2 regions of the Pseudomonas sp. MM211 genome follow, and region 2 is predicted to be linked to the other one. Evidence: predicted binding sites of a transcription regulator. Region 2 holds the regulator's gene; the other holds the start of a gene.
What was found. Region 2 encodes sigma-54, which starts transcription at its own class of promoters, with help from an activator protein. Its sites were predicted from a motif close to ANTGGCATNNANNTTGCTNT; they were not measured.
Positions count from the first base shown of each region.

Region 1: the regulator sigma-54 is predicted to act here: its motif matches at 5,299-5,318, upstream of K5Q02_RS06920 (sigma 54-interacting transcriptional regulator).

Region 1 covers NZ_CP081942.1:1,544,098-1,550,578, forward strand. The annotation lists gene gltB (glutamate synthase large subunit) at 1-1,653, shown strand, start outside; gene K5Q02_RS06915 (FAD-dependent oxidoreductase) at 1,769-3,187, shown strand; gene K5Q02_RS06920 (sigma 54-interacting transcriptional regulator) at 3,341-5,266, opposite strand; gene K5Q02_RS06925 (CmpA/NrtA family ABC transporter substrate-binding protein) at 5,532-6,481, shown strand, end outside.
Region 2 covers NZ_CP081942.1:44,993-51,473, forward strand. The annotation lists gene K5Q02_RS00215 (KpsF/GutQ family sugar-phosphate isomerase) at 2-976, shown strand; gene K5Q02_RS00220 (KdsC family phosphatase) at 976-1,497, shown strand; gene lptC (LPS export ABC transporter periplasmic protein LptC) at 1,508-2,077, shown strand; gene lptA (lipopolysaccharide transport periplasmic protein LptA) at 2,064-2,606, shown strand; gene lptB (LPS export ABC transporter ATP-binding protein) at 2,609-3,334, shown strand; gene K5Q02_RS00240 (RNA polymerase factor sigma-54) at 3,506-5,014, shown strand; gene hpf (ribosome hibernation-promoting factor, HPF/YfiA family) at 5,098-5,406, shown strand; gene ptsN (PTS IIA-like nitrogen regulatory protein PtsN) at 5,422-5,886, shown strand; gene rapZ (RNase adapter RapZ) at 5,906-6,481, shown strand, end outside.

The DNA of each region.
Region 1 (6,481 bases), 1.5 Mb from region 2:
GCTCAGGGTGCCAAGCCCGGTGAAGGTGGTCAGTTGCCGGGTGGCAAGGTCAACGGCCTGATCGCCAAGCTGCGCTATGCCGTACCGGGCGTTACGCTGATTTCGCCGCCGCCGCACCACGATATCTATTCCATCGAAGACCTGGCGCAGCTGATCTATGACCTCAAGCAGGTCAACCCCAGTGCACTGGTGTCGGTCAAACTGGTATCCGAAGCGGGCGTCGGCACCATCGCCGCTGGTGTGGCCAAGGCCTATGCCGACCTGATTACCATTTCCGGTTACGACGGCGGCACCGGCGCTTCGCCGCTGAGCTCGATCAAGTACGCCGGTTCGCCGTGGGAACTAGGCCTGGCGGAAACCCACCAGACCCTGCGCGGTAACGACCTGCGCGGCAAGGTGCGGGTACAGACTGACGGCGGTCTGAAAACCGGCTTGGATGTGATCAAGGCTGCCATCCTCGGTGCTGAAAGCTTCGGCTTCGGTACTGCGCCGATGGTTGCCCTGGGTTGCAAATACCTGCGTATCTGCCACCTGAACAACTGCGCCACCGGCGTAGCCACGCAGAACGACAAGCTGCGCAAGGATCACTTCATCGGTACCGTCGACATGGTGGTGAATTTCTTCACCTACATCGCCGAAGAAACCCGCGAATGGCTGGCCAAGCTCGGCGTGCGCAGCCTGGGCGAGCTGATCGGGCGTACCGATTTGCTGGAAATCCTGCCGGGGGAAAGCGCCAAGCAGAACAATCTGGATCTGACGCCGCTGCTCGGCAGCGATTACATCCCCGCGGATAAGCCGCAGTTCTGTGAGGTGGATCGCAACCCGCCGTTCGACAAAGGCTTGCTGGCCGAAGAGATGCTGTCCATGGCCAAGTCGGCGATCGACAGCGCCAGTGGTGGCGAGTATGAGCTGGACATCTGCAACTGCGACCGCTCCATTGGTGCCCGTTTGTCCGGCGAAATCGCTCGGGTGCATGGCAATCACGGTATGGTCAAAGCGCCGATCACTTTCCGCTTCAAGGGGACTGCCGGGCAGAGCTTCGGCGTGTGGAACGCTGGTGGCCTGAACCTGTACCTCGAAGGCGACGCCAACGATTACGTCGGCAAGGGCATGGCCGCTGGCAAGCTGGTGATCGTGCCGCCGAAGGGCAGTCCGTACAAAACCCAGGAGAGCGCCATTATCGGCAACACCTGCCTGTACGGCGCTACCGGTGGCAAGCTGTTCGCAGCGGGTACCGCGGGCGAGCGTTTCGCGGTGCGCAACTCGGGTGCACATACCGTTGTGGAAGGCGTGGGTGACCACTGCTGTGAGTACATGACCGGTGGTTTCGTCTGCGTGTTGGGCAAGACCGGCTACAACTTCGGCTCAGGCATGACCGGTGGTTTCGCCTACGTACTCGATCTGGACAACAGCTTCTACGACCGCGTGAACCACGAGCTGGTGGAGATTCAACGGATCAACAACGAGTCCATGGAGGCTTACCGTAGCCACCTGGAGCGCGTGTTGGCCGAGTACGTCGAAGAGACGTCGAGCGAGTGGGGCCGCAATCTGCTGGAGAACCTGGACGACTACCTGCGCAAGTTCTGGCTGGTAAAACCCAAGGCCGCGAACCTCAAGTCGCTGCTCTCCAGTATCCGCGCCAACCCGCAATAAAGCAGCTTCAAGCTGCGAGCCCAAGCTGCCTGGCAGTGACGGGCTTGCAGCTCAACGTGATTGTCTTCGCAGCTTCAGGCTTATGGCGTGTAGCTGCTGCTAAGAGGTTTATGACATGGCTGAACGTCTGAATAACGACTTCCAGTTCATCGAAGTCGGGCGCAAAGACCCGAAAAAGAAACTGCTGCGTCAGCGCAAGAAAGAGTTCGTGGAAATCTACGACACCTTCAAGCCAGCCCAGGCTGGCGACCAGGCGCACCGCTGCCTCGGCTGCGGCAACCCTTATTGCGAGTGGAAGTGCCCGGTACACAACTACATCCCCAACTGGCTGAAGCTGGTCTCGGAGGGCAACATTCTCGCTGCCGCCGAGCTGAGCCACCAGACCAACACGCTGCCGGAAGTCTGCGGCCGTGTGTGTCCGCAGGATCGTCTCTGCGAAGGTGCCTGCACCCTCAATGACGGTTTCGGTGCGGTGACCATCGGCTCGGTGGAGAAGTACATCACCGATACCGCCTTCGCCATGGGCTGGCGTCCGGACATGTCCAAGGTCAAGCCGACCGGCAAGCGTGTTGCGGTGATCGGTGCCGGCCCTGCGGGCCTCGGTTGTGCCGACGTACTGGTACGTAATGGCGTGACGCCAGTGGTATTCGACAAGAACCCGGAGATTGGCGGGCTGCTGACCTTCGGCATTCCCGAGTTCAAGCTGGAAAAGAGCGTGCTGAGCAATCGCCGCGAAGTCTTCACCGGCATGGGCATCGAATTCCGTCTGAACACCGAGATCGGCAAGGACATCACCCTGCAGCAGTTGCTGGATGAGTACGATGCCGTGTTCATGGGCATGGGCACCTACACCTACATGAAAGGCGGCTTCCCGGGCGAAGACCTACCGGGCGTACACGATGCGCTGGATTTCCTGATCGCCAACGTCAATCGCAACCTCGGTTTCGAGAAGGCGCCGGAAGATTTCGTTGACCTGAAGGGCAAGCGCGTCGTGGTACTCGGTGGTGGTGATACGGCGATGGACTGTAACCGTACTTCGATCCGCCAGGGTGCCAAGGCCGTGACCTGCGCCTATCGTCGTGACGAAGCGAACATGCCGGGCTCGCGCAAGGAAGTGAAGAATGCCAAGGAAGAGGGCGTGAAGTTCCTCTTCAACCGCCAGCCCATTGCCATCGTCGGCGAGGACAAGGTCGAAGGCGTGAAGGTGGTCGAGACCCGTCTCGGCGAACCCGATGCCCGTGGCCGCCGCAGCCCCGAGCCAATCCCAGGCTCCGAGGAAATCATCCCGGCGGAAGCCGTGCTGATCGCCTTCGGTTTCCGTCCGAGCCCGGCGCCGTGGTTCGATGAGTTCGATATCCGTATCGATACCCAGGGTCGTGTGGTTGCGCCGGAGAAGTCTACCTTCAAGCACCAGACCAGCAACCCGAAGGTGTTCGCCGGTGGCGACATGGTGCGTGGTTCTGACCTGGTGGTAACCGCCATCTACGAAGGCCGCAATGCGGCGGAAGGGATTCTCGACTACCTCGGTGTCTGAGCATCATCCTTTCTGACGAGGCCGGCAAATATGCCGGCCTCGTCGTTTCCGGCCTGAAGTGGTTACCCGCGTTAATTACGTTCTTACAGGCCTGCAGAGTTGTCTCGGGAACTTCCGGCTTTGCTGCGCGCCGGGTGTTGCTTGCCCGAGCTGTCAACGCTGATCGCTGGCGGCGCGGCCACGTCGCATAGGCCGTGGACGATAGTCACGAGGGTCGATGGCGAAACTGTCCAGCCGCGAGCGCAGGGTGGTGGGCTTGAGGTCCAGCAGGCGGGCCGCGCCTTGTTTGCCGGCGATCCTGCCGGCACAGGCGCTGAGCGCGGCGATCAGGTTGTCGCGCGTCTGCCGGCGCTGCTCACCCTGGGTGAGAATGCGTGTGTCCTGCTCTCTGGGTTGTGGCGTCGGCAATTCTCCGGGGCTTTCACTGGGCAGATCCAGGCGCAGCCGCGTGCCCGGCGAGATGATCACGGCACGCTCGATCAGGTTCTCCAGCTCACGGATGTTGCCCGGCCAGGAATAGGCCTGCAGGTGCTGGATATCTGCCAGGCGCAGACTTGGCTGCGGGCGGTTCAGTTGCCGGCAGACGCGATCGAGGAAGTGTTGCGCCAGCGGCGGTATATCCTCAGGGCGCTGGCGCAATGGGGCAGATTCGACAGGAAACACGTTGAGGCGAAAATATAGATCCTCGCGGAAGCGCCCTGCACGCACCTCCTGGCGCAGATCACGGTTGGTGGCGGCGATCACCCGCACATCAACCTGACGGGTGCGGGTGTCGCCGACACGCTCCAACTGCTGCTCCTGCAGCACACGCAGCAGTTTGCTTTGCAGCTCCAGAGGGATCTCCCCGACTTCGTCGAGAAACAGCGTGCCGCCATCGGCCAGTTCAAAGCGGCCCACTCGGTCGTTGATGGCGCCGGTAAAAGCGCCGCGGATATGGCCAAAGAACTCACTCTCGAACAGTTCACGGGGCACGGCTGCGCAATTTACACGGATCAGTGGGCGGCTGCGGCGCCCGCTGTTGTCATGGATGGCGCGGGCGATCAGCTCCTTGCCCGTACCCGATTCGCCGGTGATCAGTACGTTGGCGCCGGTGGGCGCGACCAGCTCGATCTGGCGAATGACCTGCTGCATGGCTGCGCTGCGCCCGACCAGGTTGTGCTGGGCGTATTCGCCGCGAATCTCTTCCTGAAGGTAGGCGTTCTCCAGTTCCAGACGCTGCTTGAGCAACTGCACCTCGCTCAAGGCCTGGCGCAGGCGCTGCTCGGTTTCCAGGCGCTCGCTGATGTCGCGGAAGACCACTACTGCGCCGACCAGCTCGCCATCGTCGCGTAGGGGCGTGCTGGTGTATTCGACCGGAATGGCGCGGCGATCCTTGCTCCAGAACACCTCGTTGCAGACGTGATGCACTTCGCCGTCGTTGAAGGCCGCGTAGATCGGGCAGGTGTGATCGTCGTAGGTGCTGCCATCCGGGTGATGGTGATGGATCAGGGCGTGGATGCTGTGGCCGATCAGGTCAGTGGCGTGCCAGCCCAGAATGCGCTCGGCAGCCGGATTGACGAATGTGGTTTCGCCCTTGCGATTGATGCCGTAGATGCCTTCTCCAGCGGCGCCGAGGATCAGCTGATTCTGTCGCTCGAACTGACGGAAGATGCGCTCGACACCCTGCCATTGCAGCAGGCCTTGGCGCTGATAACGTTCGGCTTCCGCCAGGCCGCGCAGGGAATCGAGTTGGCGGCGTTCCTGGATCAGCAGGCCGAGCAGAGGGGCATTGTCATGGTGCAGAAGGCTGGCGCTGATCTCGACCTCCTGGCGCTGACCGTCGCGATCCAGCAGGCCCAGGGCATCGTGCCAGGCGTGCCCGCGCGCCTGCACCTGCTCGGTGAAGGTAACCATGGCGCCAAGGTCATGCCCCCACAGCCGGCTGGCGCGCTGGCTAAGCAGCGCGTCCATTGGCCAGCCCAGTAGCAGGCAACTGGCCGGGTTGGCCTGCAGGATACGGTCGTTCACCGGGTCGATGACCAGCGTGGCGGCGTGCATGTGGCGCAGCAGCAGTTCGCTGGGGGAGGCTTGGCTGATCATCTGGCTGTCCGATAAGTGTGCCTGGCCTTGAGTAATCAAGGCTCATGCCAAATGACGAAAACTCGGGAAATTACATGACGAGATATCGGTAATGACGATTTTTCGTTAAACGTTATTTTTGCAAAGTCTCCTGATATCAATTGTTTACGTATTTTTACGGTTGGTACGCCTCCTGCAATAGCTGATCAGAACCGGCCTTCGACGGTCTGGCCCATCAGCACATCGCCTCACCATCCTGGGGCACGCGACAGCAGGAGGAGTCACCATGAGCGTCAACAGCCTGGACGATCCGTTCAGCCCCGATAGCGAACTGAGCCATGGCGCAGGCTGCGCGTGCCAGCGCTGCACGCCGGCAGCTGACGCGCTGCCGCAGAACAGTGAGGCGATGCTCGATCGCGCTGTCGAGAATGCCATCGTTCGCGGCCTGTTCGGTCACGACGAGCTTTCCCGGCGCAGCTTCATGGGCCTGATCGGCGGCGGTACTGCGGCAGCCATTCTCGCCAGCCTGATTCCGCTCGATGCCGTGAAAGCCGCGGTCAAGGACAGCCTCGGGCCGCTGGAGAAGACGCGTCTGAAGATCGGCTTCGTGCCCATCACCTGCGCCACCCCGATCATCATGGCCGAGCCGATGGGGTTCTACGCCAAGTACGGACTGGAAGTGGAAGCGGTGAAGACCGCAGGCTGGGCCGTGGCACGGGACAAGTCTCTGGCCGGTGAATACGATGCGTCGCACATGCTCTCACCCATGCCGCTGGCCATCAGCCTTGGTCTGGGGGCGACGCCGACGCCCTACGTCATGCCGGCGCTGGAGAACATCAACGGCCAGGCCATCGTGCTCAGCATGCAGCATCAGGACAAACGCGATCCCAAGCTGTGGAAAGGCATGCGCTTCGGAGTGCCTTTCGAATACTCGATGCACAATTTCCTGTTGCGTTACTACGTGGCCGAGCACGGCCTGGACCCGGATCGCGACATCCAGATACGGGTGGTGCCACCACCGGAAATGGTGGCCAACCTGCGCGCTGGCAACCTCGACGGTTTTCTCTCACCCGATCCGTTCAACCAGCGCGCGGTGTGGGAGAAGGTGGGCTTCATCCACCTGCTGACCAAGGAACTTTGGCCCGGCCATCCCTGCTGCGCCTTTGCTTGCAGTCAGCGCTTCGCCAGCGATAACCCCAATACTTACGGCGCCCTGTTGCATGCGCTGATTGACGC
Region 2 (6,481 bases):
CATGAACCAGACCCGCGACCTGATTGATTCCGCACAGCGCACCATCCGTCTAGAGATCGAGGCGGTACAAGAGCTGCTGCCCCGTATTGACGCTGACTTCGTCAAGGCGTGCGAGCTGATTCTCGCCAGCAAGGGCCGTGTGGTGGTGGTCGGGATGGGAAAATCCGGGCATATCGGCAACAAGATTGCCGCGACCCTGGCCAGCACCGGCACTACCGCTTTCTTCGTGCACCCTGCTGAAGCCAGCCATGGCGACATGGGCATGATCACCCGTGACGACGTCGTCCTGGCCCTGTCCAACTCAGGCTCCACGGCCGAAATCGTGACCTTGCTGCCGCTGATCAAGCGCCTCGGCATCACCCTGATCAGCATGACCGGCAACCCCGAGTCGCCGCTCTCGAAGGCTGCCGAAGTCAACCTCGACACCCGCGTAGCCAAGGAAGCGTGCCCACTCAACTTGGCGCCGACCTCCTCCACCACCGCCTCCCTGGTACTGGGCGACGCCTTGGCCATCGCGCTGCTGGAAGCCCGCGGTTTCACTGCCGAAGACTTCGCCTTCTCCCATCCCGGTGGCGCCCTGGGTCGTCGCCTGCTGCTCAAAGTCGAGAACGTCATGCACGCTGGCGACAGCCTGCCCAAGGTCAATCGTGGCACCAGCCTGCGCGAAGCCCTGCTTGAGATGACCCAGAAAGGCCTGGGCATGACCGCCGTACTGGAAGACGACGGCCGCCTGGCCGGGGTCTTCACCGACGGTGACCTGCGCCGCGCCCTGGATAAAGGTATTGATGTGCGTGATGCGTGCATCGACGACGTCATGACGCCCAACGGCAAAACCGCTCGTGCTGATATGCTTGCCGCCGAAGCCCTGAAAATAATGGAAGACAACAAGATCAGCGCGCTGGTGGTGATCGATACCAGTGGTCGTCCTGTAGGCGCCTTCAACCTTGGCGATCTGCTGCGCGCGGGAGTGATGTGATGAACGACCTGCTGCAGCGCACTCACGCCATCAAACTGGCGATTTTCGATGTCGACGGCGTACTCACCGACGGCAAGCTGTACTTTCTCGTTGATGGCAGCGAGTTCAAGACCTTCAATACCCTGGATGGCCAGGGCATCAAGATGCTGATCAACTCTGGCGTACGCACGGCCATCATCAGCGGCCGCAAGACTCCCGTAGTCGAGCGCCGTGCACAGAACCTGGGTATCCAGCACTTGTACCAGGGCCGTGAAGACAAACTCGACGTGCTCGACGAACTGCTCGCCGAGCTGGGCCTCAGTTACGAGCAGGTGGCCTACCTGGGTGACGACTTGCCGGATCTGCCGGTAATCCGCCGTGTCGGCCTGGGTATGGCGGTAGCCAGCGGCAACGAATTTGTGCGCGAGCATGCCCACGGCGTCACACAAGCGCGCGGCGGCGAAGGTGCGGCACGCGAATTCTGCGAACTGATCATGCGTGGCCAGGGCACTCTCGAAGCCGCCCAAGCCGCCTACCTTTAGGGGTTTACTGATGTTGCGCAAATTCATCACACCCGTCCTGCTGACCTTCGGCGCCCTGCTGCTGGTGGCAGCCGGGTACTGGAACATCAACCCGGACAGTTTCTCCAGCGCCCCACAGCAGAGCGGCCCGGAAAATCCCATCGACTTCTACGCCGTAAATGCTCGCAGCGTGCAGTACCTGCCCGATGGCAAGGTGCAGAGCGACATGACCAGCGACCGCCTCGAGCACGTGCAAAGCACCGACATCACCCTGCTCACCGAACCGCGCATGAACCTGTTCCGCGGCACCGAACTCCCCTGGAAGGTACGCAGCGCCCGCGGTGAAGTAGGTCCCGATGGCGAAGAGGTCGAGTTGATCGACCAGGTTCGCGTTGAACGCACAGACGAAAAGGGCCGCGCCACTATACTTACCACCAGCCGCCTGACCGTATTCCCACAGAAGGAATATGCGCAGACCCAGCAAGCCGTTAGAATCGACGCGGCCAACGGGGTGACCACGGCACAAGGAATGAAAGCGTACTTGAATGACGGCAGGATGCTCCTGCAGTCCAACGTAAGAGGCCAGCATGAGGTTCGTTAAAACCCTCCCCCTACTTCTCAGCCTCGGCGCCACGCTCGGAAGCGCAAGCGCCTGGGCTCTGCCGAGCGACCGCGATCAACCGATCCGCGTGCAGGCCGACAGTGCTGAGCTGGACGACAAGCAAGGCGTGGCGGTGTACCGCGGCGATGTCGTCATCACTCAGGGCACTCTAAAAATCACTGGCGACACCGTCACCATCACCCAGAATGCACAGGGTGAAGTCGATGTGTTCACCTCGGTGGGCAAACCAGCCTATTACGAGCAGAAACCCTCGATCGACAAGCAAATCGTCAAGGCTTACGGCTTGACCATCCAGTACTTCGCGGCCAATGAGCGCATCGTACTGATCGACCAGGCCAAGGTGGTTCAGGAAGGCAACACCTTCGAAGGCGAGAAGATCGTCTATGACACCCAGCGCCAGATCGTCAATGCTGGCCGCGCCACGGGCAGCAACGTGTCGACCCCGCGCCCGCGTATCGACATGGTGATCCAGCCGCAGAAGAAACCCGCCGCCGAGCAGGGCCAATAACGATGGCGATTTTGAAAGCCCAGCACTTGGCCAAAAGCTATAAAGGCCGCCAGGTCGTTCGTGACGTCAGCCTGAGCATCGAAAGCGGCCAGATTGTTGGCCTGCTCGGCCCCAACGGCGCCGGCAAGACCACCTGTTTCTACATGATCGTCGGCTTGGTTCAGGCCGATCAGGGTCGCGTACTGATCGACGATCTCGACGTCAGCCACCAGCCCATGCATGGCCGTGCTCGCGCCGGGATCGGCTACCTGCCTCAGGAAGCCTCGATCTTTCGCAAGCTGAGTGTCTCCGACAACATCATGGCGATCCTGGAAACACGCAAGGATCTCAACCGCGCGCAGCGTCTGCAGGAGCTGGAAGGTCTGTTGCAGGAATTCCACATAACGCACATCCGCGACAACCTGGGCATGAGCCTCTCGGGTGGTGAGCGTCGCCGCGTGGAGATCGCCCGCGCCCTCGCCACTTCGCCGAAATTCATCCTTCTCGATGAGCCCTTCGCCGGCGTCGACCCGATCTCGGTCGGTGACATCAAGCAAATCATTCACCACCTCAAGGCCAAAGGCATTGGCGTGCTGATCACCGACCACAACGTGCGCGAAACCCTGGATATCTGCGAAACCGCCTATATCGTCAGCGACGGCCAACTGATCGCCGAGGGTGACTCCGCTGCGATCCTGGCCAACCAGGTGGTTAAGGAAGTTTACCTGGGCCACGAATTCCGCCTGTAACGGATTTCCCGCCGATGAGTACCCCTGAGAGCCTGTTACCCCACGACATGGTCGTAATGAAATGGTAACGGGCTCTAGGCAAAACACTCGGGTTCAGGCATATAATTTGCTTCCTAGTGGCGCTTTGGCGCCCTGTCGTGGATCGCGCACAGACGCCAGATAAGGTCTGCAATGAAACCATCGCTAGTCCTGAAAATGGGCCAGCAGCTGACGATGACACCGCAGCTGCAACAAGCCATTCGCCTGCTCCAACTGTCGACTCTGGATCTGCAACAGGAGATCCAGGAGGCACTGGAGTCAAACCCGATGCTCGAGCGTCAGGAAGAAGGCGACGACTTCGACAATTCGGATCCCATGGCCGACGGCGCGGAAAGTGCACCCACCGCGGCCGCCCAGGAAGAGAAATTTCAGGAGCCGACTTTCCAGGAAAACACCCAGACCGTCGATAACCTTGAAGAAGGCGATTGGGGCGAGCGTATCCCCAGCGAGCTGCCGGTCGACACCGCTTGGGAAGACGTCTACCAGACCAGCGCCAGCAGCCTGCCGAGCAATGATGATGACGAATGGGACTTCACCACTCGCACCTCCGCTGGCGAAAGCCTGCAGAGCCACATGCTCTGGCAGCTCAATCTGGCACCGATGTCCGACAAGGATCGCCTGATCGCCGTCACCCTGATCGACTGCATCAACGGTCAGGGCTACCTCGAAGAAACCCTCGAAGAAATCACCGACGCCTTCGACCCAGAACTCGATGTCGAGCTCGATGAAGTCGAAGCCGTGCTGCACCGCATCCAGCAGTTCGAACCGTCCGGCATCGCCGCCCGTGACCTGCGTGAATGCCTGCTACTGCAACTGCGCCAGCTGCCGGCCAACACGCCCTGGTTGAGCGAGGCCCTGCGCCTCACTGGCGATTATCTCGACCTGCTCGGCAGCCGCGACTACAGCCAGTTGATGCGCCGCATGAAGCTCAAGGAAGACGAGCTGCGCCCGGTCATCGAGCTGATTCAAAGCCTCAACCCGCGCCCTGGCTCGCAGATCGAATCAAGCGAGCCCGAGTACGTGGTGCCTGACGTGATCGTGCGCAAGCACAACGATCGCTGGCTGGTAGAGCTCAACCAGGAAGCCATGCCGCGCCTGCGCGTCAACGCACAGTACGCAGGCTTCGTGAAACGTGCCGACTCCAGCGCCGACAACACCTTCATGCGCAATCAGTTGCAGGAAGCGCGCTGGTTCATCAAGAGCCTGCAGAGCCGCAACGAGACCCTGATGAAGGTCGCGACGCAGATCGTCGAGCACCAGCGCGGCTTCCTCGACTACGGCGACGAAGCCATGAAGCCGCTGGTGCTGCATGACATCGCGGAAGCAGTAGGCATGCACGAGTCGACCATCTCACGAGTCACCACCCAGAAATACATGCATACACCGCGTGGCATTTACGAGCTGAAATACTTCTTCTCCAGCCACGTCAGCACCTCCGAAGGCGGCGAATGTTCCTCCACCGCGATTCGCGCGATCATCAAAAAACTGGTCGCTGCGGAAAATGCGAAAAAGCCATTGAGCGATAGCAAGATCGCTGGTTTACTGGAAGCACAGGGCATTCAAGTGGCGCGCCGCACAGTCGCCAAGTACCGTGAATCGCTCGGTATAGCGCCTTCGAGCGAACGCAAACGGCTGATGTAAGGTGCCCTTGTAGCAATATGCCCCAGTGTTCCTGCGGCAGGCCCAACGCCTGCCACTCACACACGGCAACAAGGAGAAGCGGTATGCAAGTCAACATCAGTGGACACCAGCTGGATGTGACAGACGCACTACGCAGCTACATCGAAGAAAAGCTCGGACGTCTCGAGCGGCACTTCGACAAGATCACCAACGTGCAGGTCATCCTGGAGGTCGAGAAGCTCAAGCAGAAAGTCGAAGCTACCTTGCATATCGCCGGAGGCGAAGTGGTGGCCAATGCCGAGCATGAAGACATGTACGCTGCAATCGATCTACTGACCGACAAACTCGACCGCCAACTCATCAAGCACAAGGAAAAACAGCTCGACCGCCAGCAGGGCGCAATGGCCCGCTGACCTCGTCCTTCTCCTATGATCCGACTTGAAAATATCCTGACCCCCGGCCGTTCCCTCGTGAACGTGCCGGGTGGCAGTAAAAAGCGTGTACTCGAACAGATTGCTGCCGTGATCGCGCGCGACTTGCCCGATCTCGATGGCCAGACCATCTATGCAAGCCTGATTGCCCGTGAAAAGCTCGGCTCGACCGGTTTTGGTAATGGCATCGCCATCCCTCACTGCCGCCTGCCCGGCTGCAGCTCACCGATCAGTGCACTGCTGAAACTCGATGCTGCGGTCGACTTCGACGCTATCGACGGCGCGCCCGTCGATCTGCTGTTCGTGCTGCTGGTGCCCGAAGCGGCGACCGATGAGCACCTGGAACTGCTGCGCCAGATCGCCAGCATGTTCGACCGCGAGGACGTTCGCGAGCGACTGCGCCAGGCTCAAGACAGTGAGTCGCTGTACCAGACCGTAGTGAACGTGCAGAACGGCCAATAGCCCTACACAGGATGAGCCCATGCGCCTGATTATCGTCAGCGGCCGTTCCGGCTCAGGCAAGAGCACCGCTCTCGACGTGCTCGAGGACAACGGTTTCTATTGCATCGACAACCTGCCTGCCGGCCTGCTTCCCGAGCTGGCCGAACGGGCGTTGTTGCATACCGAGCTATTGCACCCGCAAGTGGCGGTGTCGATAGACGCACGCAACCTGCCTAGCCAGCTCAAGCGCTTTTCCGAACTGCTTGATGAAGTGCGCGGCCGCAACATCCGTTGCGATGTCCTGTATCTGGATGCCAGCGAAGAAACCCTGCTCAAGCGCTTTTCGGAGACGCGCAGACGTCACCCGCTGACCAACGACCAGCGCTCGCTGGCCGAAGCCATGGTCGACGAGACCAAACTGCTCAGCCCGATCATCGACCGTGCCGACCTGAAGATCGACACCACTCACCTGAATCTTTATCAGTTGCGCGACACCCTCAAGCTGCGCCTGCTCAACCAGCCGGAGCCGGGCACTGCCTATCTGATCGAATCCTTCGGTTTTAAACGGGGAATGCCGGTGGATGCAGACCTGGTGTTCGACGTACGCTGCCTGCCC